Regions from separate parts of the Bacillus sp. CGMCC 1.60114 genome, predicted to be linked through region 3. Evidence: riboswitches for the same ligand, from Rfam matches in the RefSeq annotation. Region 3 holds a riboswitch; each other region holds the start of a gene.
What was found. A riboswitch is a leader RNA that binds a small molecule or an ion and turns the genes downstream of it on or off. The one in region 3 is predicted to bind lysine.
Positions count from the first base shown of each region.

Region 1: another riboswitch for lysine. It lies ahead of ACFQZ1_RS25230 (amino acid permease); the one in region 3 lies ahead of ACFQZ1_RS08295 (aspartate kinase).
Region 2: another riboswitch for lysine. It lies ahead of ACFQZ1_RS26040 (amino acid permease); the one in region 3 lies ahead of ACFQZ1_RS08295 (aspartate kinase).

Region 1 covers NZ_JBHTHG010000118.1:774,789-785,258, forward strand. The annotation lists gene ACFQZ1_RS25210 (DMT family transporter) at 1-635, opposite strand, end outside; gene pdxR (MocR-like pyridoxine biosynthesis transcription factor PdxR) at 761-2,206, shown strand; gene ACFQZ1_RS25220 (VOC family protein) at 2,326-3,129, opposite strand; gene ACFQZ1_RS25225 (sulfite exporter TauE/SafE family protein) at 3,486-4,385, shown strand; lysine riboswitch at 4,692-4,885, shown strand; gene ACFQZ1_RS25230 (amino acid permease) at 4,993-6,462, shown strand; gene ACFQZ1_RS25235 (iron-sulfur cluster biosynthesis family protein) at 6,573-6,875, shown strand; gene ACFQZ1_RS25240 (NAD-dependent protein deacylase) at 6,949-7,731, opposite strand; gene pcp (pyroglutamyl-peptidase I) at 7,756-8,403, opposite strand; gene ACFQZ1_RS25250 (DUF979 domain-containing protein) at 8,418-9,380, opposite strand; gene ACFQZ1_RS25255 (DUF969 domain-containing protein) at 9,382-10,077, opposite strand; gene pxpA (5-oxoprolinase subunit PxpA) at 10,105-10,470, opposite strand, start outside.
Region 2 covers NZ_JBHTHG010000119.1:101,312-111,781, forward strand. The annotation lists gene ACFQZ1_RS26035 (ABC transporter permease) at 1-28, opposite strand, end outside; gene ACFQZ1_RS26040 (amino acid permease) at 113-1,525, opposite strand; lysine riboswitch at 1,658-1,837, opposite strand; gene ACFQZ1_RS26045 (hypothetical protein) at 2,276-2,650, shown strand; gene ACFQZ1_RS26050 (hypothetical protein) at 2,713-2,898, opposite strand; gene ACFQZ1_RS26055 (hypothetical protein) at 3,273-3,443, opposite strand; gene ACFQZ1_RS26060 (ABC transporter ATP-binding protein) at 4,197-5,951, shown strand; gene ACFQZ1_RS26065 (ABC transporter ATP-binding protein) at 5,948-7,948, shown strand; gene ACFQZ1_RS26070 (amino acid ABC transporter substrate-binding protein) at 8,428-9,234, shown strand; gene ACFQZ1_RS26075 (amino acid ABC transporter permease) at 9,221-9,922, shown strand; gene ACFQZ1_RS26080 (amino acid ABC transporter ATP-binding protein) at 9,950-10,470, shown strand, end outside.
Region 3 covers NZ_JBHTHG010000014.1:123,106-133,575, reverse strand. The annotation lists gene ACFQZ1_RS08330 (PepSY-associated TM helix domain-containing protein) at 1-984, opposite strand, end outside; gene ACFQZ1_RS08325 (CPBP family intramembrane glutamic endopeptidase) at 1,197-1,847, opposite strand; gene ACFQZ1_RS08320 (GYD domain-containing protein) at 2,226-2,516, opposite strand; gene ACFQZ1_RS08315 (MFS transporter) at 2,709-3,971, opposite strand; gene ACFQZ1_RS08310 (YndJ family protein) at 4,105-5,733, opposite strand; gene ACFQZ1_RS08305 (DUF4166 domain-containing protein) at 5,721-6,350, opposite strand; gene ACFQZ1_RS08300 (DoxX-like family protein) at 6,355-7,263, opposite strand; lysine riboswitch at 7,481-7,668, shown strand; gene ACFQZ1_RS08295 (aspartate kinase) at 7,902-9,131, shown strand; gene asnA (aspartate--ammonia ligase) at 9,929-10,470, opposite strand, start outside.

The DNA of each region.
Region 1 (10,470 bases), on a different contig from region 3:
TCAGTCGGCCATGTTAAGGAGTCTACATTCATAAAGCAGTATAAAACAAGCGGAACAATTCCTAATAAAGTTGACCAAGCGGTTACTCGCATCGCAGAATATTTCGTAATTAGCGGCTGAGCAAGGATCGGATACCAGCCCCATGCGATCGACGCAACCAATCCAATTATATTTCCAAGCCATGCATATTCATATATAGATTGATTCGTATGCCCAGTTAATAGTACAAGTGCTGCCCCTCCAAAAGAAAGCATAGATCCGATTTGTATTTTCAGAGAAAAACGTTCTTGTTTATGCAATACAGCTAAAATCCCTGTAAAGATTGGTGACATCGCAATTAGTAATGAAGCGTTCGTCGCAGATGTATATTTTACTGAAAGCATGAATAGCGTTTGATATAATGTCGTCCCAACAATACCAACCACCAAAAGTCTCAACCAGTCTTTCCTCTCTATACGTAATGAACGTTCCATAATAAAGGTAATAAGTAGCAAAATTGGTGATGCAATTAAAAATCGCATACTATTAAATTGAATGGATGACATATATGCCACTCCATATTTTCCTATCGTATAATTTGCTCCCCATACTAAAGCAACTGACATTAGGAGCCATTCCATTTGCCTTTGTTTCATCCAAATCTCCCCTTCCTTATTTAGCATAGTAAAATTGGCCTGATGTAACACCATCCAATTGGCTGTTTTTTCACCCAGCCAATTTGCTATACTGTTAATAATGAGAGCATAAGGAGACAGGATAAATGAAATGGAAATTAGATTCAGATAGTAAAATTCCGATCTATCAACAAGTTGTTGATTATATTGAAAGACGTATTATGTACGGAGAGCTTCCACCAGGAAGTTTCCTCCCTTCAGAACGTAAGCTAGCAGAGCAACTTCAAGTAAATCGAAGTACAATTACAACAGCTTATAATGAACTGCGTGCAATGGGAATTGTTGAAAGTACAACTGGAAAAGGAACACGTGTCAGCACGCATATGTGGGGGGTCTCTCCAAAATTCACACCGAATTGGAGAGGTTTTATAGAAGGCGGGACATTTTTGCCTAACTTACCACTCCTTCGCTATATTCGTGAACAAGTGCAGCAAAATGAAAATATCATTGACTTTGCAAATGGTGAACTTGGATGTGATTTGTTTCCGCATCAGCAATTACAAACGATTTTACATGAGCAACCGTTAACACGATCGTTAAGCTATGATCATCCACAAGGCTATCTTCCTTTACGCAAAATTGTAGCAAAATATATGAAGGAACATTTACAAATTGATGCCACTGAACAATCAATTATGATTACTTCCGGCGCGCAGCAAGCACTGCACCTTATTGTGCAATGTTTATTAAATCCAGGTGATGCAGTAGCATTTGAAAGTCCATCTCATTGCTATTCCTTACCTCTTTTCCAATCGGCAGGTATTCGTATATTTCCATTACCTGTTGATGAACATGGCATTCATCCAGACGATGTACATGAACTTTATCGAAAGCACCGGATTAAAATGATTTTCTTAAATCCCAATTATCAAAATCCAACAGGGACACTCCTTCATCCAAAAAGAAGGGAAACACTTCTATCTTTATGTGCCGATTTACGAATTCCGATTGTTGAAGATGATCCTTCGAGCTTATTAACATTAGAAAATAAAGAACAAGCATGTTCAACTCTAAAATCAATTGATACAAACGGAACAGTCATTTATGTTCATTCCCTATCTAAAATGATAGCACCAGGATTACGAATCGGCTGGCTCGTTGCTCCGCAGTCCGTTGTTGAACGATTATCAGATGCAAGGCACCAAATGGAATTAGGTTTAAGTATTTTTCCGCAATGGCTTATGCAACAATTTTTTGAAACAGTTCCGTTTGAAACACACTTACAAAAGCTACGCTATGAATTATTACAAAAAAGAAATGTATTAGCTAGTGCACTGCAACATTCACTCCATGAAGAACTCTCATTTTCCATGCCGACAGGTGGAATTTATATATGGGGGAAATTGAAACACCCTGTTCAAGAAAAGCAGCTGATTATGCAGAGTTTAAAACAACAAGTTGCCTTTATGCCCGGCAGTATTTTTGGTGCAAAAGATGGTTATATTCGTCTCTCATACGGAAAAGTAGATATAAACCATATTACTGAAGGGGTCTCTCGACTTCAAAAAGCAATCAACTTTTGTGATTTGTAAAGGCCTCCAACATTACGTTTGGAAGCCTTTTGATTTATACCAAAATGTTGTTTGGACAATTGCCGGCCAATTTGTATGCTCTGGTAATTGTCTTATTACTTCGTTCACCTTGATTCCTCCTAAAATATGTACATCCCATTCGATATCTGATATACACTCTTATTCTCCTTGTCTCCTTGAAACTCTACAGCAAATGGTACCTCCCCGCAGTTCTGTAATTGATTCTGTACCACTCCATTTCCTATCGGTTCACAAAGTTGAATTGTTATTTTCCCAAGAGAGAAACTTCGAAATACCGCATTCCACTCTTTATCTATTTTTGGTGTACTCATTTCTATTTGCAATAACTCTTCCCATAGTTTGCTTGTTTCATTTACATTATTAACAGCGTAAAACACTGTTTTCATTCCAATTACATTATTGTCATGAAGTGAAATCACTCCTTTTTTCTGTAAATCTGCTCTTCTTTTTCCATCCGATTCACCCCACTCAATAAAAAACGGGAATCTAGGACCGCCATCCTCCTGTTCAATGAATAGCATTTTCCAGCTTAATAGAGTACCATCATCTCTTAAACGTTTTCCCTCCAATGGACCATTTATATGAAACCCTTTCTCCAATAATTTCTTAGCAAGCTCTTCCATATGTTCTGTACGCAATGCAATTTGGATCATCCCTTCCCCTTTTTGCAACTTATGAACAGTTTGCTGAATGAGAGGATTCTCTGCTCTGTTTGCGGCTTCTTTGTTCTGAACTGCTAAAAACTCAATATACGCCAAATCAAAATAACATAAGCTATTATATGTCCCCCAATTCGTATGCTCTCCTCCTTGTACTGTATGAAATCCGAGTATCTTCATTTGTTTTATCACTTCAGCTGGAGAGCATTGAACTACGTGAACAAGATGATCAAACTGTAACATCTCATCACCATCCTTACTTTTATTATTTTTAGTGTATTACTTTTCATTTATTTCTTGCAATTCAAAATTTTATAGAAAACCCAGTTGTTTTATATGATTAATGTGTATTATAATGAAAAAAATTAGAATATGATAAAGCTGATTGGAAAACCAAAGGCTCTTTTCTCATTAGAGAAAGGAGCCTTTTTTATTTTATCTCGCTACTTTTGGGCAGTAACACTCCCTCCTCAAGATTCTGAGAAGTCAAAGGAGATAGATGGGAGAAAACTGTCCGTAAAATTCAACTAACCATTAATAGAGGATAAAGAACCTCCACTGATGGTAGTTTCACTTTATTATAAACGGAGGTATTAAACATGCAAAAATTAATTGTCTTTGCTATCATTGGTTTTTTTGCACAACTCATTGATGGAGCTTTAGGAATGGCTTATGGGGTAACATCTTCTTCATTATTACTCATGTTTGGAATTGCACCAGCCGTTGCTTCAGCATCTGTTCATTTAGCCGAAGTTGTTACAACTGCCGCTTCTGGTATTTCACATATCCGATTTGGAAATGTCGATAAATATACTGTTTCAAGGCTAACATTACCAGGTGCCATTGGCGCTTTTGTAGGTGCTTGCTTTTTAAGTAACTTACCAGGAAATTTAATTAAACCGTATATTTCAGTGTTTTTATTCGTGTTAGGTGTATATATCTTATTAAGATTTATTTTACAAAAACAAGTTGTTCAAACAAATAATAAACGTCTGTCTGGTAAGCAATTAATTCCACTTGGCCTTTTTGCAGGTTTTGTAGATTCAACAGGCGGTGGCGGCTGGGGACCTATTACTACTCCTGTTTTACTTGCACGCGGGAATGAAGCAAGAAAAGTTGTAGGTTCTGTAGATACGAGTGAATTTCCTGTCTCATTAGCTGCCACATTGGGATTTTTCATTTCTCTTGGCTGGGAACAGATCAGTTGGTTTTGGGTGTTTGCTCTTATGCTTGGCGGTATTATTGCAGCACCTATTGCTGCATGGTTAGTACGAATTGTTCCTTCACATTTACTTGGGGTTCTTGTCGGAGGGCTTATTATTTTTACTAACATTCGTACGCTATTAACAGCTTTTAGAATAGATCAAGATATAATATTTCTTTCTTACATTGCAATAGGTCTTGCCGTTACAATTGCACTGATAATTACGACTCGTAATCAATCACAACATACAAACAAAAAAATTGTATATAACAAACAAAAACAAGTTTCCCCATAAAGGGAAGCTTGTTTTCTTTTAGTCTCCTTTTCGACAATATATTTTGTCGAAATTTATTTGTCTCAATTTTCTGTTAATTTTAAAGGATTTTTTGAAACACAATGCGAAACTATTGTATAACCTTTTTCAACAAGAGGTTACATATTACATATTTTTTAGGATCGGGATGAGTTTTGAAAGCGCTTTTCTAAAATAGCCGTTCTTTTTTCTCTTTTTTTCTACAAAAAAGTCCTTGCAATATTCCCAGAAAATCATTACAATTGCGATATATTAAAAATCATAGCAATAGAAAAATCCTCATCAATCCGATGAGGTAGAGGTTGCGGCTTTTATTAGTAGTCCGGACGAGACACAGAGAACGTCAATAACTCCGAATGAAAGGAAAAGCTGCCGAAGTTTATGCTTCTTCTCTGGAAGTATATGCTGGGGCTGTTTTCGAATAGGAACAGAACTGTCACGTTTACAAAATTACCGTGTAAATGTGGGGCGCTATCTTAACGGAAGGTATGATGGGGTGGCTATTTTTGAAATGCTCCGCTAAATTCTTTTGGCGGTTTTTTTAATTCCCCCCGCTCCTTCCCATCTAACAAGAAAAGGAGTGTTGAAAATGAACGGCGCAACTACAAAAGTTACCTCTACATCTACAAGTCAATCTGCACAAACACATGGTGAGCTAAAACGTGGATTGAAATCTCGCCATCTTACAATGATTTCACTTGGTGGTACAATTGGAACAGGTTTATTCCTAGCAAGCGGTGGAGTTGTCCACACAGCTGGTCCTGGTGGCGCTCTCGTCGCCTATGCTGCAATTGGTATTATGGTATATTTTTTAATGACAAGTTTAGCAGAATTAGCATCGTACATCCCTGTAGCAGGATCTTTCAGCACATACGCAACAAGATTTGTTGATCCATCTCTTGGGTTTGCATTAGGTTGGAACTACTGGTATAACTGGGCCATCACGATTGCTGCTGAACTCTCTGCAGTTACATTAATTATGAAGTATTGGTTCCCAAATACTTCTTCCCTGCTTTGGAGTGGTATTTGTTTAGCTATTATGTTCCTTTTAAATTATTTATCTGTTAAAGGATTTGGGGAAGCTGAATATTGGTTTGCACTTATTAAAGTTGTAACTGTTATCGCCTTTTTAATTGTCGGTTTTCTTATGATTTTCGGTATTATGGGCGGAGAACCAGTTGGTTTTAAAAACTTCACAGTTGCAGATGCACCGTTTAGCGGCGGCTTCATGGCAATTATTGGTGTGTTTATGGCAGCCGGATTTTCATTCCAAGGAACAGAATTATTAGGAGTTGCGGCTGGGGAAACTAAAGATCCACAACGCAGTATTCCAAAAGCAATTCGCAGCATCTTTTGGCGAATTCTACTGTTCTATATTTTAGCAATTCTTGTAATTGGTTTACTCATTCCATATACAGACAAAAACCTTGCAGCAAGTGATGTGACAGTAAGTCCATTTACACTTGTATTCGCTAAAGCAGGTGTTGCCTTTGCGGCATCAGTAATGAACGCCGTTATTTTAACAGCTGTTCTGTCTGCTGGTAACTCTGGTATGTATGCAGCATCACGTATGCTTTGGGATCTAGCAAACCAAGGTAAAGCACCTAAATTTTTAGGAAAACTAAATAGTCGTGGTATACCTGTAAATGCATTGATTGCAACATCATTAGTTGGATGTGCTGCTTTCTTAGCTTCTTTATTCGGTGATGGCGTGGTCTATGTATGGCTCTTAAATGCTTCTGGTATGTCAGGCTTCATCGCTTGGATCGGAATTGCAATTAGTCACTACCGTTTCCGTAAGGCATACATCGCACAAGGAAAAGATTTAAATGACTTACCATATAAAGCAAAATGGTTCCCATTCGGTCCTATCTTTGCATTTGTACTATGTTTAATCGTTATTCTTGGTCAAAACTACGGTGCATTTATGGGAAAATCTATTGACTGGGACGGTATACTCGTTTCATATATTGGCCTACCTCTTTTCTTAATACTTTGGTTAGGTTATAAATTTACAAAGAAAACAAAAGTCATTCCATTAGATAAATGTGAGCTTTAAAAATAACAACCTATCAACGAAAGTTGATAGGTTTTCTTATGTGCCCGAGTAGCCGGTTCATTATATTTTTGCCATAATAGAATAAGAGTTTAAGAAAAGGAAGGGATTACATGAATATTCGTGTTACAAATACAGCAAAAGAAAAACTGCAACAATTACAAAATGGAGGTAAAACAATCATTAGAGTAAAAGGAACTATAGGCAATACCTGTACTGTCTATGTGAATATCGATTTAATTGTCGATGAATATCATGCCAATGATGTCGTATTTGAAGATGAACAGCTTGTTATTCAAATCGATGACTTCACAAAAGATTATATCGGAAACACAATGACGCTAGATTACAATACAGGCTTTAAAATTACAACACCAAGTGAAACGATTGTTTATGGTTTATCGCTGAAAAAATAATATAAAAATGTAGTGTTCAAAAAAGAGAAGGCACATATGATCGTTTCATATGTGCCCTTCTTTTTAAATTTTTTTAGTTTACATCTTCTGTTCTTAAAAATCCATCCACAAATTCTCCAATTGTTTCATGAAACGCATAATCAAAATACGATTCTTGCCCCGTTCGCTCGTCATTAATAAGGATTGTCGTTGCCCCTATTTCTCGTTTTGCTATTTGCGGGAATGACGCTACAGGCTGTACTTTTAACGACGTTCCCATTACAAGCAATACATCTGTTTCATACAAGCGTTCAATGGCTGTTTGAAATTGAGGCAATGTGTCTCCATATAACACAACGTCAGGATTTAAAATGAAATTACACTTCTCACAGCGCGGCACTTCATGTGCAATCATATATTGTAAGTTATATTTCGTACGACACTTTGGACAATGAGCAGATTGTAATGTACCATGTAAATCAATGACACGTTTACTTCCGCCTAATTGATGAAGTCCATCAATATTTTGTGTTAAAACAACAAGATCTTTTCCGCTCTCTTCTAACTGCGCAATAAATACATGTCCTCTATTCGGCTTATATTGATGAAATGTTTCAATTTGAAAGATTGCTTTATAATGTTTCCAAAAATCTTTCGGGTTTCGATTATAATATCCTCTTGATAAATACATTTCTACATTTGCATCTGCATACAAACCGTTTGCTGATCGAAAGTCTGGAATCCCACTCTCTGTACTTGCACCTGCCCCAGTTAACACCGTAATCTTCTTAGCATTGTCAATGATAGAACGCACTTCTCCATAATGCTGCACAACATTCACCTCTATGTATATTTCTTCTTTCATTATAACAGGCATATGCAACAACTTAGAAATTTTTTCTTAATGCGTTGTACCTTCTGCTACTACTATATCTATTTTTACTTCCAAAGCTGTTTGTATTAAAAGCTCTATTCCTTTTGTAATGTTAGAAAGTGACATGCTCGGTTGACCAGAATATGCACTCGCTTGTTCCGGTAAAAACGGAATATGTACAAAACCACCAGAAATATGCTCTTCCTGTTTAGCTAATATGTGCATAAGTCCGTAAAAAAGATGATTACAGACAAACGTCCCTGCTGTTTGTGAAACAGATGCTGGAATTCCTCCTTCACGAAGTTGCTTCACAATCGCTTTTATGGGAAGTGTTGACCAATACGCCACTGGACCATCATCAATCACTGGTATATCAATCGGTTGATTTCCCATATTATCAGGAATTCTTGCATCATCTACATTAATTGCAACGCGCTCAACTGTAATGTCGGAACGCCCTCCTGCTTGTCCAATACACACGACAAGAGCTGGATCTACTTCATCAATATAAGATTCTAGCATTTGTAAGGATGTATGAAAAACCGTAGGAATTTGTTTACTAACGATTGTATATTCTCCTATTCTTTTTTGATCAAGTTGTTTAGCAACTTCCCAAGCAGGATTGATTTTTTCTCCTCCAAATGGTTCAAATCCTGTTAGTAAAATTTTTTTCATCAATCCCACCTCCTTTAAAATCGATATACAAGTGCGTACATAACAAGCATATTAATTACAAAAATTGCGACGGCAACTGGCGCTTGCGCTTTAATAACAGCATTTTTATCTTTAAGCTCTAATAACATTGCTGGAACGATGTTAAAGTTAGCAGCCATCGGCGTTAGCAATGTACCGCAATACCCAGCAAACATACCAAGCGCTGCCATAATCGCTGGGTTTCCGCCGTGCATTTGAACAATAAGCGGCAATCCAATCCCGCCCGTAATAACAGCAAAAGCAGCGAACGCATTTCCCATTACCATTGTAAATAACATCATTCCTAAGCAATATGCCATGACAGCCACGAATGGATATTCAGTCGGCAATACTTTTCCAACTAAATCCGCCACTACCTGTCCAACTCCAGACTTAGCAAATATACCGCCAAGAGCAGCCAGCATTTGTGGTAAAATAACGGCCCATCCAACTGCTTGCAGTAAACGGCTTCCTTCTTGAACTGGCTCTGTCACTTTTGCTTTTGTAATGGCCATCGCAAAAGCAAAGGCAACTAATGCACCTAATGCTAGTGCAATTAGCGTTACTTTTTCAGGATCCACAACAAATATATTTCCAAATTTCAATTTTCCAAGTGTGAGCGTTCCGATAATAGTAAACAAAGGGATTAAAATAGCTGGCATGAAAATTTTATTCCCTAATTTTGCTGCATGTTTTACACGCTCCTCTACTGGTGCTTCTTGTTCATTTGATTTTGTTACTTTGTTTAATGATGCTAAAATAACCATAACTAAAACGAGACAACCGACATAAAACGAGGGTATGATATTTCCAAATAAAAATGTAATTGCAAACAACGCCCAAAACAAACTAGAACCGAAACGATTCGGATGTTGACGATCAAAAGCAACACGAATTGCAATAAAAGCAACAATAATACCAAGTAGATAATAAATTGTATCCAGTGTAATTAATTTCACGCTACATCGCCTCCTTATTTTGATTCTCTTCTTGTTTCATGACGTCGTCTATATGTCTATCAATTTGACGAAAACGGATCCAACTTACAATAAATGCAGAAATTGCTGTTGGAATCCCCCAAAGTGCCATATCCCACACACCAACATGCATACCGACAGAATCAAAAAATCCTTTCATTAATAAAATTGCTCCCGTTGCAATAAAAATATCTTCTCCAAAAAACCATGCTGTATTTTCTGCTGCCGCTGCATATGCTTTAATTTTTTCTCTTAACTTCTCTGGAAGTTTTCCATAACGAGCATGCGCTGCCCCTTCCGCCATTGGTGCAACAAGTGGTCTTACTGCTTGTGCATGTCCTCCAATGTTAAGCCCAATCGCTGCAGTTGCTTCGCGAATAGTGAAATACGATAGAAGAACGCGTCCAGTTGTTGCTCCTTTTGATTTTGTAATCAGTGTTTCCGCTCGTTCTTTCAATCCGTAACGCTCTAAAATCCCGATAACCGGAAGTGTTAATAGAATTGGCATGGACATATATCGATTTTCTATAAAGAATTTCCCAAATAGACTTATCACTTCATGAAATGACATACCGGATACCATCCCTGTTACAATTCCAGCTACCATAACAACTAACAATGTATTAAGTCGGAATAAAAAACCAACTGCTACAAGTAAAATCCCAATCAATTTTACCATACGTAATCCCCCTATCTTTTTTACGTGTTAAGGTGCACAAATATTAATTTGTGCCTGCTGCAGTGCATTGTAAATGCCTTTCGCATAATCAACGGCATGCATGCCATCCCCATGAATACAAATTGTATGCGCTGCAATTGAAACGATAGTCCCATCAACAGCTTGAACATTCCCTTTTTGCACCATTTGCAATACTTGTCTTATCGCATCTTCTTCATTTGTAATCAATGCATTCGATTCTGTACGATTTGTTAAAGTCCCGTTACATTGATACGTTCGATCTGCAAATACCTCTTGCACAACACGAAGATTATATTTTTCTCCTGCACTCACAAATTCGCTACTTGCTAATCCGAATAAAAGAAGATCCGGATTTACTTTATAAATAGCTTT
Region 2 (10,470 bases), on a different contig from region 3:
GATCATTCCAAAGTGTTTCGATTGTCACTTAGATCACTCCTTTTTTTCATTGTAAACATAAGGAGGGGATTCTTGCTACCCGTTAAAAAGATAAAAAGCAAGTTACCTTTCATTAGGCAACTTGCTTTTTATCTTTTTTCTCGTCACGTTTCATTAATGGGTAGAAAGCAAAGCCAACTACAAATAAACCAATGCCAAGCAGGAATGTTTTCATATCAGAAGAGCCAGTTTTAATAACCCATAATGAATAAATAAGAGCAATAGCAGCAATGATTCCATCTGCTATACGAGAACCTTTTTGGTTTTCGTATGTTTCACCTGTTACAACAAGCTTCAGCTGGAAGATTGGAGAAACGAGGTATGGGATTAAATAGGCAAGTGTTGAAACAGTAATAACAAATGTATACGCCTGGGCAATTGTCCCGGATAGCGTTGAGAATAGGAACACTTGCGACATAATATTTGTTAAACGAAGCGAATGAATCGGGCTTCCTTTTTTATTGGTTTTTGTGAAGAAGGATGGGAAGAATCCTTCTTTTGCTGCTTGATATGGTACTTCTGAGCTTAATAGAACCCAACCAAGAATGGATCCAAAGAGAGAAGTAAGTGCAAGCAGCGCCATTAATTTTCCGCCGTTATGACCCATTACTGCAGTTAATGCATCTGCTAATGGTCGTTCAGATGCTTGTAGTTTATCTATATGAAGAACACCCATTGTTAAGATAGTAATTCCTAAGTAGATACCAACTGTTAACAACAAACCGGTAACAGTTGCACGTTTTACGATTTTTGGTGAAACAGCACGATTTGATAATAATACAGCTGACTCAATACCGATAAATGCCCAAAGTGTTGTTAATGCTGCTAAGTTTACTTGTGATAGCAGTCCGTGTGAAACGCCTTCTTTATCAATAATCGGTGTATACCATTGCCCAAGTTTAGAAGCTTGGAAGGCAAATAATGTCACAATGATGAAAAGAAGGAATCCTGTTATTTTCGTTGTTGTTGCTAAAAAGTTTAATTTACCGGCACCGCTTATGCCATTCGTCAAAATCATATGTGTACCCCATAATAAAATCGTGCAAATGGAGAACGTAATTAATTTTCCAACTTCAATATCGAAAGTTCCAATTGAAAATAATACGTGAGTATCTTTCATAATTGGGAAAAAGAGTGATAAATAACCAGCAAATGATGTAATGATGGCTACGTTACTTGCCCAGTTTGCAACCCAGTAACCCCATACGATGCTAAAACCTGCCATTTTTTTCGTTTTTTGTGAAGAAAAGAGTGCATAAGCATGACTTTGCGGACCTGTTGTTAAATCAGGGCGACGAATTGCTAAATTACCGAAAACAAGAGCTAACATTAATACGCCAAATCCTGTTGTTAACCAAGCTAATGTAACACCAAGAGGGCTAGCTGTTTGTGCTAATGTACTTGGAACCATGAAAATACCAGCTCCAACCATATTCCCAACTACAAATGCAGTAAGTACCCAAAAGCCCCATTTTTTTTGTTGCATAGAAACTACCTCCAAAATTAGTATAACCAAGTCAAGCGCGGAGATATGTATGTGTTTGAAGTTCCAAACAAAACAAAAAAGCGCGTATATGTTCACGCGCTTTTCAATCTTATTAAGAAACCCACGGACATACCTCTCGATAGCTCTCCACAAGCAAAAAGCCTGTGACAGTCCTGCACTTATTCAATGCAGTCCCAGCAAGAAAGCGCTGTGGATGCTTCTTGCTTCGGCAACTATTCCTTTTTGATTTGATCCGCGATGCCACACATCTCCTAAATCATACTATTAATAATTGCAACCTCTACCTCACCGAGATACGAATGAGGATTTATGTATAAAGTTAACATAATCAAGGGTAACAAATGACTTTTTATTCGTCAATGCAAATAAACATAATCAGATTATTATGAGAATGGGTATGTTCACGATAATGAAACAACTTAAGGCTTCGCAACATATAATATGTATATGAAATGAGGTATAAAGCAAAGCTGTCATTGATAAGTTTTTTTCGTTCTTTACTGGTGGCTAGCTCTATTTCCTTAAAAATTTGGTGGAAGTTTTACTGTCCATAAGTAGTGAGGTAAAGTGAAACTTCCATCAGTGGGGGTCTTCTTCATCCCCACTGATGGTTAGTTGAACCAATCGGGCTTTTACGGGCAGTTTCCCCCGCCTATCTTCGTCGCTTTTCTCTGAATCTTGAGGTGGGGGTCTACTGCCCGCGAATAGCGGGATAAAGAGGGATAGCGGATGGAGAGCTGGTTTAAGAGAAACTGTTTTATATGTGGGAAGGAAGTTTATAGGTGCCAAAAGCCGGATCCGATAGAAGAGTTAAAAAAGCAAAATGAAGAGCTCGCAGCTTCTTTAGAACGATGTATGAGATTACTCTATAACATACAAAGGGATTTAAGTGAAAAAACAGAAAAGAGTGCGTTGCCGCCTTTATTTTCATTAGGAGATAAGATTGAAGTACTAGAAGGGGAGACGAGTACGGAGGGTATCTTTATTGAGTGTACAAACGAATGGTTATATTGGATTAACGTAGACTATGATTTAACCATTAGTCATATAAATAGTGTACGACGTATTATAAAAAAAGAATCTATTCAAAAAGAGGGGATATAACTCTTTCTGAATAGACCCTGTTATTCTATGCTAGAAGCTAATTTAGAACACTTTATGGGTGATTAGGTAATTTTACGAATGCTAATTGTATCTAAGCTTGTGATGTTTATATTAGCATGACTGTCAACCCAGATTAAGAAATTGTTGTTTTCTATGCGGATGAAAACACCTTGGCCGTCAATTTCACGTCCAGCTGAAAAGACACGGATTTTGTCGCCTTCTGTTAAGCCGTTTAATGTTAATGCCATGTGACCACCACCTCTCTATCAGAAGTTAATATATATATATGAAAAAGGTAGAGAGAGTGTGTGTGTGTGAAAGGTAGTGCTAGAAACTATTTTTATAAAATATAAAGGTGAGTAGAAATACTTTCTACTCACCTTTATAGAGTTACAGTAAATTCAATCCTGTTATTTTCTCATGTGGCATAGATTCAAGATTCTTACGAATACCTTATGCATCCGTTAATCTGAACAGAGCCATTTGCTATGGTGAATGTTTTGTATTTCACCATTAGTCATATAAAAAGTATAAAACGTATTATAAAACAAGAGCTTATTCAAAAAGGTTTTATATAACTTCTTTTGATATAGACTCATCGTTTAGAACATTTTATAAGTGATTAGGAAACTTTACGGATGCTAATTGTATCTAAGCTTGTGATGTTTATATTAGCATGATTGTCAACCCAGATTAAGAAGTTATTTTCTATACGAAGGAAAACACCTTGGCCGTCAATTTCACGTCCAGCTGAAAAGACACGGATTTTGTCGCCTTCTGTTAAGCCGTTCAATGTTACGCCTCCTCTCTTTCAGAAGTTAATATAGTATATGAAAATGATAGAGAGTTTGTGTTGAGGAAATGTAGTGCTAGCAACTATTTTCTACTTACATTTATAGATTACATTAAATTTAATACTGTTACTTTTCATGCGTCATAGATTCAAGACTTTTATGACTAGATCTTTCTTCAATAAGCCCTCATAAAAATAGTGATTTGTAAGAGTGAGGGATAAGGTGATCGTCCGAGGTTTGAAAAAAATTAAATGAGATGTTTCTGAAAGTGATTTCTGGGAAGTTTTTTGCTTAAAAATTATTTTCCATAAAAATGAAAAAATAATTGACAGAAAAGTCTTTAAAGTTATAAAATTAAAAATGGAAAATAAAAGAAGAAGGAGGTGTGCGTGATGATTGTAATTGTAAATATGATTAACTTAGGCGTTTTACACAATGAAAACAATAAATATCATCACGCAACCTCTACGGACAAATAGCGCTTCTTTTTAATTGAAAAGGAAAGCGTACGTTGCGTGTGTCGTGACGTGCGCTTTTATGCGTTTTTCGCATATCGTCAAAGCGACGGTATGCTTTTTTTGTCTCTTTTTTTAGATTGTTTCTATACATTTGTATAGTTTCAATAAATAAATCAGTTTGAGAAAGGAAGGAATGACGATGGAAAAGTATGAGGTGCGAATGGTAAAAACGGAGACGCTGGATAGTGGATAACGAGCCTATGTTTACACAACAATGAGAAGGGAGAGGTTATATTGTTTTCTGTATTACAAAAATTAACGTGGTTTTTTAAGACGCATTGGAAAAGGTACAGCATTGCCATTTGTTGTTTACTTATTGTCAATGTGGTCGAGATTATTCCGCCAAAGTTAATTGGATTGGCAATTGATGATATAAAAGCCGGAGATTTAACAAACGCCGGGATTATGAAGTATGTAGGGATGTTACTTGGTGCAGCAACTGCGGGTTATGTACTTTCTTATGTATGGCAATATCATTTATTTGGCGGCGCATTTGTGCTTGAAAAAACGATGCGTTCCAAATTTATGGGGCATTTGCTGAAGATGACGCCAACTTTTTATCAGAAAAACCGTACAGGTGACTTAATGGCAAGGGCAACAAATGATTTAAAAGCCATTGCCATGACAGCCGGATTTGGTATTTTAACGCTCGTTGATTCGAGTTTATATATGCTCACAATTGTGCTTATGATGGGGTTTTCGATTAGTTGGAAGTTAACATTCGCTGCTTTATTGCCGCTTCCGATTATGGCGTATGCAGTGAGTGCTTATGGAAAGAAATTACACGAGCGCTTCACAGTTGCTCAAGATTCTTTTGGAGCTATGAACGATAAAGTGCTGGAGTCGATTGCAGGTGTACGTGTGGTTCGCGCATATGTACAGGAAAAAGAAGATGAGAAGCGCTTTCGTACGTTAGCAACAGATGTGTATGCAAAGAATATGAAAGTCGCAAAAATTGATTCGCTTTTTCAACCGACCGTAAAAATGCTCGTTGGGATGAGTTATTTAATCGGTCTTGTGTACGGAGCGTTTTTAGTATTTCAAAATGAGGTAACCCTTGGGGAGCTTGTATCGTTTAATGTGTACCTTGGCATGATGATTTGGCCGATGTTTGCGATTGGTGAGCTTATTAACGTGATGCAGCGCGGGAATGCTTCACTTGATCGAGTAAACGAAACGTTAGCGTATAAGCAAGATGTAAAAAATGTAAAGAAACCATTACGTCTGCATCAGCCAGACTGTATTGATTTTGAAGATGTATTCTTTTCGTATCCAACATCTTCTAAATTAAATTTGAAAAACGTATCGTTCTCGTTAAATAGAGGAGAAACACTTGGGATTGTTGGAAAAACGGGAAGTGGGAAAACAACGCTCGTTCGGCAGCTTCTTCGTCAGTATCCATTAGGAACAGGGGAAATCACAGTATCCGGTGTATCACTTCAAAATATACACATTGATGATGTGTTAGGTTGGGTTGGATATGTTCCGCAAGAACACATCCTTTTTTCGAAAACAGCACGGGAAAATATTTTATTCGGTAACCGAGAAGCAAGTGAAGAGGAGCTGCAAAAGGCAATTGAAATTGCTGCTTTCAAGAAAGACTTAGAGTTTTTGCCAGATGGATTGGAAACACTTGTTGGGGAAAAAGGTGTATCGCTATCAGGAGGCCAAAAACAGCGTATTTCCATTGCACGAGCAGTAATTCAAAAGCCGGAAATTTTAATTTTAGATGATTCGTTATCAGCAGTTGATGCGAGAACAGAAGCTGCAATCATTGAAAATATTCGGAAAGAGCGCAGTGATAAAACAACAATTATTACAACGCATCGTCTGTCCGCTGTAGAGCATGCTGATTGGATTCTCGTGATGGATGATGGGGAAATCATTGAAGAAGGAACGCATAACATGCTTATTCAAAAGGGCGGCTGGTATACAGAGCAGTTTGAAAGGCAACAGGGAGAAGAAATAGAAGGTGAGGTGAGAATATGAGCGTTGGAAAACGATTATTTCAATATGCGATGAAAGTAAAAGCAACGATTGGAGTGGCTTTAGCGATGTTGTTTATTTTTGTTATTGCTGAATTAGCTGGGCCGTTTGTTGCGAAAACGATGATTGATGAACATATTGTTGGCATTGAAAAACCGTGGTATGAAACGATAAAAGGAGAAGACGCTGTTTTTTATAACGGTGTTTGGTATAAACGAGGCGATCGATTTGAAGCAGGAGAACAGAAAGGAAAAGAAGTTCGCATTATTCAAATTGGTCGTGATTATTATTTTATACCTAAAAAACTTTCATTTGAAGGAACACGCTCTGTGAAAGGGAATATGATTACGATTCAGAAAGGAAAGGCAACGCAAGTATATAAAGGAACTAAACTTACAGGTAAGGAAATCTTTTCGTTTTATCAACCAGAAATAAAACGGCTATTCTTACTGGGGAGTGGTTATTTGGCTCTCTTAGTTGTTGTATCTCTTTTTGCATACGGGAAACAATTTTATTTGCAAAAAGCAGCGAATAAAATTATTCAACTCATGCGGGAAGAAGTATTTTCTCACATTCAAACATTGCCGATTCGCTATTTTGATCATTTGCCAGCGGGGAAAATTGTTTCTCGTGTGACAAATGATACGGAGGCAATTCGAGAGTTTTATGTAACAGTATTGTCGACATTCTTTTCTAGCTTTATTTACATTATTGGTATTTTCATTGCCTTATTCTTATTAGATGTGAAGCTTGCGCTCATGTGTTTAATCCTTATTCCGATTTTATGCGTGTGGGCTATTTTTTACCGTAAGTATGCGTCTGGATACAATCATAAAATGCGCTCGCGTTTATCAGATATTAATGGAACGGTCAATGAATCAATTCAAGGAATGCCTGTGATTCAAGCGTTTCGTCAAGAACGTGCGGTAAAACAGGAATTTGAACAGCTAAATGAAGAGTATTATATGTATCAAAATAAAATTTTAAGTTTAAATGCAGCGACTTCTCACAACTTAGTAGGGGTGCTTCGTAATATCGCGTTTACAGGTGTGATTTGGTATTTTGGCGGTGCCTCATTAAGTGCAGCAGGGATGATTTCATTAGGTGTACTATACGCGTTCGTCGATTATTTAACACGATTATTTTCACCAATTACAAACATGGTGAATCAGTTAGCGAATCTAGAGCAAGCGCGCGTGGCCGCAGAGCGTGTGTTTGAATTGTTAGATGAAAAGGGAGAAGCGGTGCAGGAGGAGCATATCCCGCGTTTACGAGGAAATGTTCGTTTTAATAATGTTTCGTTTTCTTATAACGGGAAAGATGAAGTTCTGCGAAACATTTCCTTTGAAGCGAAGCAAGGAGAAACGGTTGCGTTAGTTGGTCATACCGGATCAGGAAAAAGTTCGATTATGAATGTACTCTTTCAGTTTTACGAATTTCGAAAAGGGAACATCATAATTGATGGATACGATATAAAGGACATTTCAAAACAAGCGCTTCGTGAGCATATGGGAATTGTACTGCAAGACCCGTTCCTATTTACAGGGACTGTTGCTTCAAATGTGAGTTTAGAGCAAGAACGAATTTCGAAGGAACAAATTGTGAAGGCGCTGCGTGATGTTGGGGCGGAACGTTTTGCAAACAACATCGACGAAGAAGTAACGGAAAAAGGGAGTACGCTTTCAGCAGGTGAACGGCAGCTTATTTCCTTCGCACGCGCACTTGCATTTAATCCAGCCATTTTAATTTTGGATGAAGCAACATCCAGTATTGATACAGAAACAGAAGCAATGATTCAACAGGCGCTTGAAGTTGTGAAAAAAGGGCGAACAACATTTATTATTGCCCACCGGTTATCAACGATTAAAAGTGCCGATCAAATTATTGTACTGGACCGCGGAACAATCCTTGAGAAAGGTTCACATGAAGAGTTGATAGCCAAGAAGGGGCGTTATTATGAAATGTATAAAACGCAAATTGCAGGTAGTCAAAGTGCGTAGAGTTCATAGAATGTTCAGAAAAATTTAAAACAATGTTTATAAGTAGGATGTATTCTTCCTTTGTCGATATGATATTTTTTTGATAAAGGGGGAATACAAATGGAGGAATTATCGGTTACCTTTAACATTGCTTTCTTTTTGTTGTTATGTGGAATGATTGGATATTGTGCGTTAGATTCTTGAAGAACTTGCCGCCCTGGCAAGTTCTTTTTTTGTAGGGGTATGCTTCATGAATCTCTCGTTTTCATAATATAATATTTGTAAAAACATACCAAATAATTGTGCTGTATATTAGCTATTTTGCTTCAGAATCCTCTCTAAATAAAACTTCATTCCTACATTTATCCATGTATTTGTTTGATTTTGAACGAATAGGATACACTAATTGAGAACATTTTGATTGAAAAATATCGCAAGATTGAATACAATAATCAATATTGTTCTTAAATTCCTATCAGAATACTTGGAGGATTGTCATTATGAAAAAAATACTTTCATTTTTCGTACTTGCATTATTGGTTGTGGGAGTTGTAGCAGGTTGCGGAAAACAAACAAAAGATAATACAGCGCAGGGCCCTAGCCAAGATGCATTAGATCAAATTAAAAAGAGCGGACAGATTGTTGTTGGAACAGAAGGTACATATCCGCCGTTCACATTCCATGATGAGAGTGGAAAATTAACAGGGTTTGATGTTGAGATTGCAGAAGAAGTAGCAAAGCGCCTTGGCGTGAAACCAGTATTTAAAGAAACACAATGGGATAGCTTATTTGCTTCGCTTGACGCAAAGCGTGTTGACATGATTGCAAACGAAGTTGGGATTCGCGAAGATCGCCAAAAGAAATATGATTTCTCTAAACCATACGTATCTTCTTCAGCAGTACTTGTCATTCCGAAAGATAAAGACAAACCAGCGAAATTCGAAGATGTAAAAGGCTTAAAAGCAGCACAATCTTTAACAAGTAACTTTACTGACATTGCGAAGAAAAATGGTGCGGAAATCGTTGGTGTAGAAGGCTTTAACCAAGCGGTTGAATTATTAAAATCTGGTCGTGTTGATTTAACAATTAATGATCGTTTATCTGTATTAAACTATTTAAAAACAAAACCGGATGCAACAGTAAAAATTGTTGATACAGAAAAAGAAGCATCACAAAGCGGATTGATGTTCCGTAAAGGTAGCGACAAACTTGTTGCTGAAGTAAATAAAGCGTTAGATGATATGAAAAAAGACGGCACTTACGACAAAATTTCGAAGAAATGGTTTGGTAAAGATGTATCTAAGTAATGCTATATTTGATTTAGATCGGTTTTCTGTTTGGGTTGATATAACAAAAGCATCCTTCATGCCTATGCTGAAGGGTGCTATTTCTGATACGATACCGCTGACATTGATTTCATTTGCAATTGGTTTAGTGTTAGCAACGTTAACAGCACTATGCCGCATTTCTGGAAATCGCGTATTAGAATGGATTGCACGCATCTATGTATCTATTATTCGCGGTACACCGCTTCTTGTTCAGTTATTTATTATTTTTTATGGACTTCCGACAATAGGAATTACAATTAATTCCTTTCCAGCAGCGATCATTGGTTTTTCGTTAAGTGTCGGAGCGTACGCTTCAGAAATTATTCGAGCTGCTATTTTATCGATTCCGAAAGGGCAATGGGAAGCTTCGTATACAATTGGTATGTCGTACTCGCAAGCGCTGCGCCGCGTTATTTTACCGCAGGCAACACGTGTTTCGATTCCGCCTCTTTCCAATACATTTATTAGTTTGATTAAAGATACATCACTTGCGTCATTAATTTTAGTAACAGAAATGTTTCGGAAAGCGCAGGAAATTGCAGCGACAAACTATGAATTCTTGGTTGTGTATACAGAAGCGGGACTGATGTATTGGGTAATTTGTTTCTTATTATCTATTGTGCAGCAAATTCTTGAAAAACGAACAGAGCGTTATACTTTAAAATAATCCTTGCTAAAAGGAGTTTTGGTTTACATGATTTCAATTCAACATTTACAAAAAAGTTTCGGTGATAACACCGTCCTGCAGCATATTGATATGGAAGTAGAAAAGGGTGAAGTTGTTGTTATTATTGGACCTTCTGGTTCTGGTAAGACAACATTCCTTCGTTGTCTAAACGTATTAGAAACCCCTAATAGCGGTGTAATTCGTATCGGTGATGAAACACTCGATTTTTCGAAAAAGGTGACAAAGCGCGATATTGTGCAGTTGCGCACGCAAACGGGTATGGTATTTCAGCATCACAATTTATTCCCGCATTTTACAGCACTTGAAAATGTGATGGAAGGCCTTGTAACTGTTAAGAAAGTTTCAAAAGAGAAGGCAAAAGAAAAAGCGGAGTATTTTCTTAGAAAAGTTGGACTCGGTGATAAGATGGATTTATATCCATTTCAGCTTTCAGGTGGACAACAGCAGCGCGTAGGTATTGCACGCGCGCTTGCGATGGAGCCGCAAGTGATTTTATTTGATGAACCGACATCAGCGCTTGACCCTGA
Region 3 (10,470 bases):
AGGCTTAACAGATACCGTATACACACCTTTTTCTCCCTTAGGGAATGTGATTGAATATCCATCCTCTAAATGATTTTTTTCTACTATTTTCATAATGTCTGCCACCGCAAGAGAGGCTGCCTTATTTCCCATAGACTCCGGAACTGGTAATTTCTCTGCCGCCCAAGGTACATCCGCCACCGCTTTAGATGGAACAGTCGACTGCGGCAAATTACCATCCCATAGTCCTGTCGGGTATCCCGTTTTTGTAGCTGTTGCGATTTTATTAATATAATCTCCCCATAATCCGGACCAAGGAAGTCCCGTCATTATGAATATAAAAATGAACAGCGAGAACCAGAAAGCCGGAACAGAGTGTAAATCTCGTAACATCGTCCGCTTTCCTTTAGAGAATCTTGGAATTAATGTACCAAAAATTGATTTTTTATTGCGCGGCCACCATAAATATAAGCCAGTAATCAACAAAATCATCGCCCAACAGGCAGCCATCTCCACAATACGATCTCCTGTCGTTCCAATCATAAGCTCGCCATGCATCCGCTCCACTTTGCTCATGAATTTCTCGTCTTTCTTTAAATCCCCTAAAATCTTGCCATCATATGGATTTACGAATACCGTCATTGGCACTCCCTTATGTACAATTCCAACTTCTGCTGAATGATCTAATGCAAAGGAAGGCTTGTACTTTGTAATAGAAGCACCCGGATATGTTTTTTTAACTGCTTCTATTTGTTCTGTTGCAGTCAATTTTTCTTTTGCAGCTTGTACATAGTAATAATCTTTATATACGGTGTTTTCAATTTGCGGTTTAAATAAATAGATAATACCTGTTATTGTCAATAAGATTACAAAAGGCGCAAAAATGATACCGGCATAAAAATGCCAGCGCCATACAGCTCGATACAAAGATTGTGCTTTTGAGACTTCCAACTGAGCTGCATACTTTTCTGCAGAATGATTTACCGCTTGTCGTTTTGCAAACATATTCTGTTCCCCCCTAAATGATACTTGCTCTTCCCTTTTCGTATAAACATGTAAGTTTATAATTCCGATTTTTAATATATCGAACATATGTGAATATTTTGTGAGAATTTTTCAAACTTATTTGTAAATCTTTTATGAAACAATACAGCAAAACTTCCATTATGTATAAATACAAAAAGTCTGCCTAAAAGCTTCACTTTTAGGCAGACTCCTTATAAAAAGAATACTAAACATATGATTCCAATAACATCCGATGCCAAGTGCGGAATCCAAGAAGCAAATATATTTTTTGTTCGATGAAACAGAAGCCCATACAAGATACTATCAACAAACACCATTCCAATATCAATTGCGACGATTAAGGGATCCCCTTTTGCAAAGTGCATCAGTCCAAATACAAAAGAAGTACACAAAATAGCGAATGTAGGGGGTGTGAACCAACTTAACCGCTCTTGAAAAAAGGCACGATATATCATCTCTTCCACAAATGTTCCAACGATAATCCCAAAAAGCAATGGAATGAATAAAGCTGCGCTCATCATTGGCACACGCTCTTTTATATGCAGTGCGTATTCAGGCATCATATACTTTGCAAATAAAAAACACAAAATAGGAATAATAACTCCTACAAATAGCGCTAAGAACCAATGAGTTTTTAAATCTGAAGCAGTTTGTGAGAACCGAAACCCAATATCCCAAAATTTTCGTTTGCGAATTACTTTTTCAATGACTAAGTATATAATAGGCAAAAAAGTAAAAACTTGACCAATCCCCGGAACAAATAGAGTTATTCCAAGAGAAACTATCATAACGAGTAGCATTTCTAACATTATAAATTTTGTTTTACTTTTTGCAACTGACACAAAAACGCCTCCCCCCCCTTTTTATTTTATGAAAGGGAATAACTTTTTAATGACTTTTTTCTTGACCTAAAGACTGCTACACGGTCAATCAATAACAAGATTGCATTTATTTAAATATCATCTTGATAAAACTTAATGACAACTTGATCAATTATTCCTACACTTGAATCATTAAAATATAAGGCCGAGATAAATCCATTTTAATTCCTTTTCATCTATATTAATCAAATATATGTTTCTCTAAGCAATATAACTAGAAAAAGAGACATCTTGTCCACATGAAACAAAAAAGCTACCCTTCGATATCAAGGATAGCTAAAATTAATTCACAAGAAATCATGAAATCAATCACCAATAGAAAATACCGCACCTTATAACTTAAATTTCTGTTACTAGTTGCTGAAATTCGTCCATATCTAATAACGGGAAAATCTTTGTTTCTACCATTCCTGGTAATTTTCCTGCTAAATCAATTTTCTTTACTGCTAATATGTCAGGTGCTTCAAATGTGATAACCATATCGTATTCACCTACAATGGCATAAGCAGTTAAAATACGTCCACCGAATCGTTCATAGTTCTTATGTAAATTGGAAAAACGTTCACTAATATTTTTTATATTTACATTTCCTTCCCGATTAAACTTTGCTAGAAGTATATATTTTTGCATAAGAACCTCCTCTTATTTCATTAAGAATGAAAACAGATAAGACCCTATATTCATTACCCAATAAAAATATTAAATTATCATTCTTCTTAGGTGAATTCCTTCTACTTTACATACTTCCCATTAAAGGCACTAGATGATGATGCATTTCTTCTTTGTTAATCATTTTAATTAGAACGGGCATATAAACAAGCATCACTCAAACTGACGAATACTCGGAACAGATAAAGCGGTCAGGACCACTACAATAGCCGCAATCGCTAAAATGCTGATAGTCAAAATACCACCAATTATATTGGCCAACCATCCAACTATCAAATACCCTAACGGTAATAGCGCAAAGGATCCAAGCATATCGAGACTAACAACTCTACCAAACGCTTCTTCCGGCACAAGTTCTTGCAAACTCGTTTCCCAAATTAAACCGAAAATCATAATGCCAAACCCCTCAATAGCCATTAATCCAATTAATGCTGGTGCCCATGAGACAAAAGGCATTATTAAAAGCGCCATTCCACTAATTAAAACACCACCATAAGCCAATAAGCCACGTTTATGCCAGTTCTGTTTCCCTCCAAAAATAAGAGCAGCAACAACTGCACCCCCGCCAGAAAATGCCATTCCGAGGCCATAAACAAAAGGTTCAAAGTGATGATGGATATTAAATAACCAAGGAATTAAGACGACTACAATACCCGCGTGACAAATATTAATAAACGAAAATGCTAAAATTGTAATCCATAACCACGGATGGCTTTTTAATACTACAATTCCTTCAATGAAATCTTTTTTAAAGTTCACTTTATTATCTGCCCTGTCTTGCGCTTTTTTTGTTGTCAAATCCCTTAAAAATAGTAAACACATAAAAGAAAGCAAATAAGTCAATGCATCTAAACCAAAACCAATACCTGCTGATGCGATGGAAACAATGAGGCCCCCAAGTGCCGGACCAATTAAACGTACGCCTTGGTTGCTCATCTGAGTTAACGCGTTAGCCGCATTCCGAATTTCCGGCACAAACACCCTTGCTCGAACTGCTGAATAGGCTGGTTGAAATAACCCTTCCATAAGACCATACATCGCTACTAATACATATAAAATATGGATCGTTAAAGTATCAGTAAACATGAGTACTGCTAACGTTGTCATTAATATCCCTCGAACAATATCAGTAAATAACATCAATTTAACACGATTAACGCGATCTACAATTAATCCTGAAAATGGTAAAATAAGTACGTTTGGAAGCATATACATCGCCATTGTCATCCCCATAACGACTGTCGATCCTGTTAATGTATATACAACCACCGGAAGAATAACCATTGTAATAGAACTTCCAAGAACCGAAAAGAGCTGCCCGATCCATAAAAAAGTAAAATGACGTGATTTTGTAATAGGTAATAATAAATTACTTATATAATTCGAATTTTTTTGCTCTTGTATCTCTCCTTGCATATGTCCCCTCCTTACATAAAATAAAACAATACTGCATTTCATTATAACATTTAAATGTAATCATTTTCCAAAAATCAAACTTCATTGATTTTTGTATTTTATATCGTATTATTTAGCAATAAAAAAACGATTGCTATTTTCGAGCAATCGTTTTTTCTATTTCATAATCAATCTCTAGAAACTTCACACCAAACATCCACATTTGATGATGTGCTGTTAACGTGATTTTATCCTTCTCTCTTATCACAAACGTTTCAGCTAACGGTAAGCGAATCGTAAAGAAGCGGCTATGTAAATAAATCCCCTCATCCCCTTTTGTACTGTTCCGTAACCGACTCGTAATGATAAGATTTTTCTTATCATTGCGCAGCTTTAACATTCCAGTCATATTCGCATATGGTAATGGCAGCGCAATATTCATGTATGTTTCCCCATTATGTTCATTCTGAGAGTAAAGCGCTACAAAGATTGTTTCATTCTGTTCGTTTTTCCGAATCCATGCTCTGACATCATTTCTACCGTCTTTTTCATCTTTTATAGAAACAATCTCTCCATACATAACCTCTAACCGATTTCCCATTCCTAAATGAATTTGCTGCACGCGTCGACTTATTTTTTCATAAAGAAAGGCAAATGTTTGAAACCAACGTGACCAATAAATAGTTGCTTTTAATTCATAGTTTTTCGTGTTCTCATAAAAATCAATAATGAGCGGTGACACACTTTTTGGATTAAATTGTTTACTATGAAAATCTATCATTTTATTTATAAGACCTGTATATTCGTTCTTCTCTACTAGCTTATTTTCCAATAAAACATCCTCTCCAACTTTCATCTTTCCTTTAATACGACTCATCGTTTTTCCATAATGAATGTATTTCGGACCATTCTTTTCAATCATCCACCCCATACAAGCAGGTACTGCCACGCCAATTCCGTTTACAACCCCATGAATCCAAACCATTTGTACAATAGAAATAGTCATCATTCCTCTGAAATTCCCGTATGAGTATAAAAGTGAGAAAAGAATAGTCACCATAAGTGTACTAGACGAAATGATAAGAAGAACTTTCGCACTTATAGATGTAAACTTTGTTTTCCATACAAAAATGCCGTAAACATAGAGCGAAATAAGATAGAGTAGCACCGCAAAAAACTCAAATATTCTCGAATAGGTAATGCCAATTGCAACCGTCATCGGAGAAATGATGATAACAAACATAACAATCGTATATAATTGACTTTTCTTTTGTTGCTTTCTCCCTAACAAACCCGCAGATAAAGGGAGTAGAAAAGCAGAATAATGAAAATGAGCTGCTGTGAGTAAGACGATATCTGAACTAAATTGCATAATTGGTATGTTTGCTACAGAGACAAAGAACCAAAAGCCGCCTAAAAATAAATACATAAATCCACTATCAATCGCTGTTTCTTCTAGCGGTTTCCATCCTCTTTCTAATAATCTACTTACACCAAATAATGCTACAATGCCCGTATATATAAACCAAATTATCGCAAATAGAAAATGATTTGTTACAAAAGCAAGCATTGCACTTATCGCCGCAAGTGGATATATATATGCTGCAAGTTTGTAACAGAATAATTCATCTCCATCTCTTTTTCTCTTATCTACAATAGAAAACGCCATCGGGATAAATAGAAGAATTGACAATAATATAACCGATTCAACAGGATGTAACTTTGGCCACTCTAATATGAGAAAAATGACATAACAGATGAGACCGATTATTATATTTCGCATATAATTACACCACTTTCTCTAAACGTTCCCTTATAAGAGAAAAGCGGCCCTAATATCGGATTTTGCACTTGTACATAAATCCGATAACAATCTAATTCGTCATCATAACTTTCTATAATCTTTGCCTCTCCATATAAAAACCTTGGCAATGGAATTTTCATTCCACATAAGTAGAACCATTGTTTTTTTGATGAAATATGAATTGCTCCTTTTGCATCAACATGAAACGCAAGCGTCGATACGAGCAAATGTGGTTCACCGAAATAATCGACAATTTCATCTTGTTTATCATTCAAATACATAACAGCATTAAAATAACGCCTTTTTTCACCAAATAGAAACATCCGATTCCATGTTACAAATACCTCTCCTTTATTGTCTTTCTCTGCAGTATTTTGAATGATAAATGGTACTTCTTCCCCTCTTTCTGAAAAAAACATCCGGAATTTTGCTGCTACTTTTAAAAACATTCTTACAGCAACTGAGCCTTCTGTAATTTCATCCATCCTTCCTTCTCCTACAAAACTATATGTTTCTGTAATTGCATAACGTTTCTGTAATTTTGGATGTAACTGATGATAGGATTCTCCTAATAATGTTTCGTAAATGGAAGACAAATTTTTACCCCTTTCTGCTTCTTTTACAATGTTTTGCTTGCGGTAAGTTATTACTATTTACATAACCGATTATTGAAAATCCAATCAGCATAATGTTTAAAGTAATTGGATTAAAAGGTTGTATAAAACTTTCAATATTTGTGAATCCTGCCACAGCGGCCAATGCCAATAGTATAATAATATGAATGAAAAACAATTTCTTCTTTTGGAAAGGTATCAACCACACGATTCCAAATACGATTTCCAAAAAGCCAATCATTTTAATAATCCATGCAGCATTATCAGTTGCACCAATAAGACTAGCAAGCATTCGTACCTCTTCTGGATGAGTATATAAAACTTTCGGAATAAGTCCTTGATAAATCCACACAAAAGAAAGTAAAAAACAAACGAGATAATACGTAACAGCTCTTTTTAATAATAAACGTGGATGGAATCCTTTTTCTAACCACAATTTTAAAGCATCAAAACTCCATGCAGTTGCCCAACCTAATAACGGACGAAATATGAATGAATCTATAAACCTTCCTATATTTCCAAACCTCGTTTCATAATCATACTGCGTTTCAAAGCGAATCTCGTTCCCATTCGGTGTATACTTCCAATAGCCTCTTCCTACCGTAATCAACGAAAGCTTACTGTCTGTCCAAAATTTCAGTGAAGAGATTCGCCCCCCATCTTCTTTTTGTAGTTCCCCTATTGATTCTCCTTCTCCAGCAATTTCAAGTCCAAAACCAATTTTTGTTTTATATAAAAAACGCTGCGGTTCGCCTTCCTTTCTCTCTAAATACGATATTTCTGTAAACCGCGCATCCCATTCTGTATGTATCTTTGGATCTTGTGTATATCTCCAAAGTTCATTCATTGTTGTTTTTATTTCAGTTTGCACATAAATAGGTTTTTGTTTTTCCATTCACACTGCCCCATCCATATAATCTATATAATAAATACGTTTGTAAAATATTGTTATAAATTCTTCTTTTAAACATATTTTATATCATTTTCATTTTACCATTAAATAGATTTAATTTTCTGAATTTTTATAACCCACTTGATTTCTTCCAACATTTTGATTACTATGGAACAAATGTTACCAACAACTTCATACAACCAATCACTCTCGCCGAACGACGTGAGATAGAGGTTGCAACTTTTATGAGTATTCTAAAGGAGACACAGAGATTGTCAATGAGCTTAGATGAAAGGAAAAGTTGCCGAAATTTATATGTTTCTCTGAACATATAAATTGGGGCTGTTTTCGAATAGAAACAGAACTGTCATATATACAGTGGTGTATATATGAAGAGCTATCTACAAAAAAGGGAGATCATATTTCTTTATGATCGTCTTCTTTTTTGGCGGTTTTTTTATTAGCTCCGTTTTCTGTTTCCTTTTTCCTGTAACAGCACCATCCTCACCTATTTGAGATGGTGTTTTTTATTTGCTCTCGGTAACTTACAGGAATGAAAGGGATCTATATTTCCCATCTTATGTTTAACAACATTTTTCCTAATTTATTAACCAATATTAAATTGAAAGTGGGCTCTCATGATGGAAATTATTGTTCAAAAATTTGGCGGTACATCTGTTGGAAGTATCGAACGTATTCAACATGTTGCGGATTTAGTCATTGAAGAATATGAAAGAGGACACGGAATTGTAGCGGTTGTGTCCGCAATGGGACATAGCACAGATGAATTAGTATCTTTAGCTGCTAGTATTACGGAGCAGCCTAGTAAACGAGAAATGGACATGCTCCTTACAACAGGTGAACAAATTTCAATTTCTTTATTAACAATGGCTCTGCAAGCGAAAGGTTATGCTGCAATTTCACTAACAGGCTGGCAAGCTGGTATTACAACAGAATCTGTACACGGCAGCGCAAGAATTACTAATATTCATACAGAGCGTATTCAATCTCATTTACAAAAAGGAACAATTGTCGTTGTAGCTGGTTTCCAAGGATCAAGCGCAGAACAAGAAATTACAACACTTGGCCGCGGCGGTTCTGATACAACTGCAGTCGCATTAGCTGCAGCATTACAAGCAAAAAAATGTGATATTTATACGGATGTAACAGGTGTTTACACAACTGATCCACGCGTTGTAACAGACGCTTACAAATTAGATGAAATTTCCTATGATGAAATGTTAGAACTGGCTAACCTAGGTGCTGGTGTACTTCATCCAAGAGCAGTAGAATTTGCGAAAAATCATAATGTTATGTTAGAAGTTCGCTCAAGTATGGAACGAGAAAACGGAACAATCGTAAGGGGAGAATGTAGCATGGAACAACAATCAATCGTAAAAGGTATTGCATTTGAAGACAATATTACGCGCGTTACAATTAAAGGCTTACAAGCAGGAGGTCTTTCCACAATCTTCTCTACATTAGCAAGCGCTCATATTAATGTAGATATTATCATTCAAAGTATTACAAATGAAGGAACTGTACACTTATCCTTCTCTATTTATTCGAATGATTTAAAAGAAACACTAGCGGTATTAGAAGAAAATCGCGAGGCTATGCACTATGAATCTGTAGAATATGAAAATCATTTAGCGAAAGTATCAATTGTTGGATCAGGTATGGTATCTAATCCTGGTGTAGCTGCTAAAATGTTCTCAACGTTACAAGAAGAAAATATCCATATTAAAATGGTAAGTACATCTGAAATTAAAGTATCTGTAGTTATTGATCGTCTTAACTTAGTAAATGGTGTGGAAGCACTTCACGAATCATTTATGGCAAAAATTGAGCCTCTCGTATCAGTAAATTAAATGAAACAAGGGATGGATAGGTTGTCAAGACCTAAATCACAAATATCCCTACAAAAAAGAGAACACATATTAGTCATGTGAAATATGTGTTCTCCTTTTTTCTTTTTCTCAAACTCAAGCCTCCTTTAATGAAGAAAGACTGGATGTATCAGGTTAACTTTACCCATTGTCATTTATATCTTGATATAAAATTATTAGACATTAAGGTTATAGCATAATTGGTATATCCATTGTTGGGAAACCGCCCATGCCCATTCCTGGGAAGCCTATAATACATTGAGAATCTAATGTCATGTTTCCACCTACTTTTTATAAATATTTCATAGTCTTTTACATGCTATGCTTAAAAAAATAAAGGAGCTTATTCTCCTTTAAGGTTAGGCAGACTAACTACTAATAACAGATTTTCTTTGACTTGGAAAATTAATAAATCCTCCCTACATAATCATTTACAAGTACAAGCATTAAGAATAAACAGTACTTCTAATATTATTAATTTAACAACGGACAATTGATAAAGTGAAACTTCCATCAATGGGGGATGAAAACTAATGAGTTCTTATACACGAATAGACCTTCACTTCCTGATCCTTGTTACGCCTCCCATTGTGGCCTACGTCCCGTTCCTAACAAATGACCATTTGTTCCGTTCTCGTTATATACATGTTAGACTACATTTTCAATCTCTAGATATGTAGTATGAGATTTATGAAAAAAGAGGATACTATGCCCTCATATTGGACATAGTATCCTCTTCTAATTATAGTATATTTACCAATTGCACCCTTGTTTTCTTTTTAGAATAAGTGAATGTTTTGCTTTTTGCACTCTTCACGCATTTCATCCGGCCATACAGAAGTTTGAACTTCTCCAATATGTGCTTTGCGTAAGAAGTACATGCACATTCTTGATTGTCCAATGCCACCGCCAAGTGTAAGTGGAAGTACGTCCTCTAAAATACCTTTATGGAAATCATATTCACGTTTGAAATCTTCCCCTTTTATTGTTAATTGTTCATCAAGGGATTTGCTGTCAACACGAATACCCATGGATGATAATTCAAATGAAGACTGGAGTACTGGATTCCAGAATAAGATATCTCCGTTTAATTTCCAATCATCGTAGTCAGATGCACGTCCATCATGTTTTTCACCAGAGCGCAGCGCCCCCCCAATTTCGCTAATAAAGACTGCACCGTATTCTTTCGCAATCGCATGCTCACGATCTTTCGGTGTTAATTCTGGATATTTATCTTCAAGCTCTTGAGATGTGATAAATACGATATCTTCCGGTAAATACTTACCAAGGAACGGGTATTTTTCAAATAAATGCCCCTCTA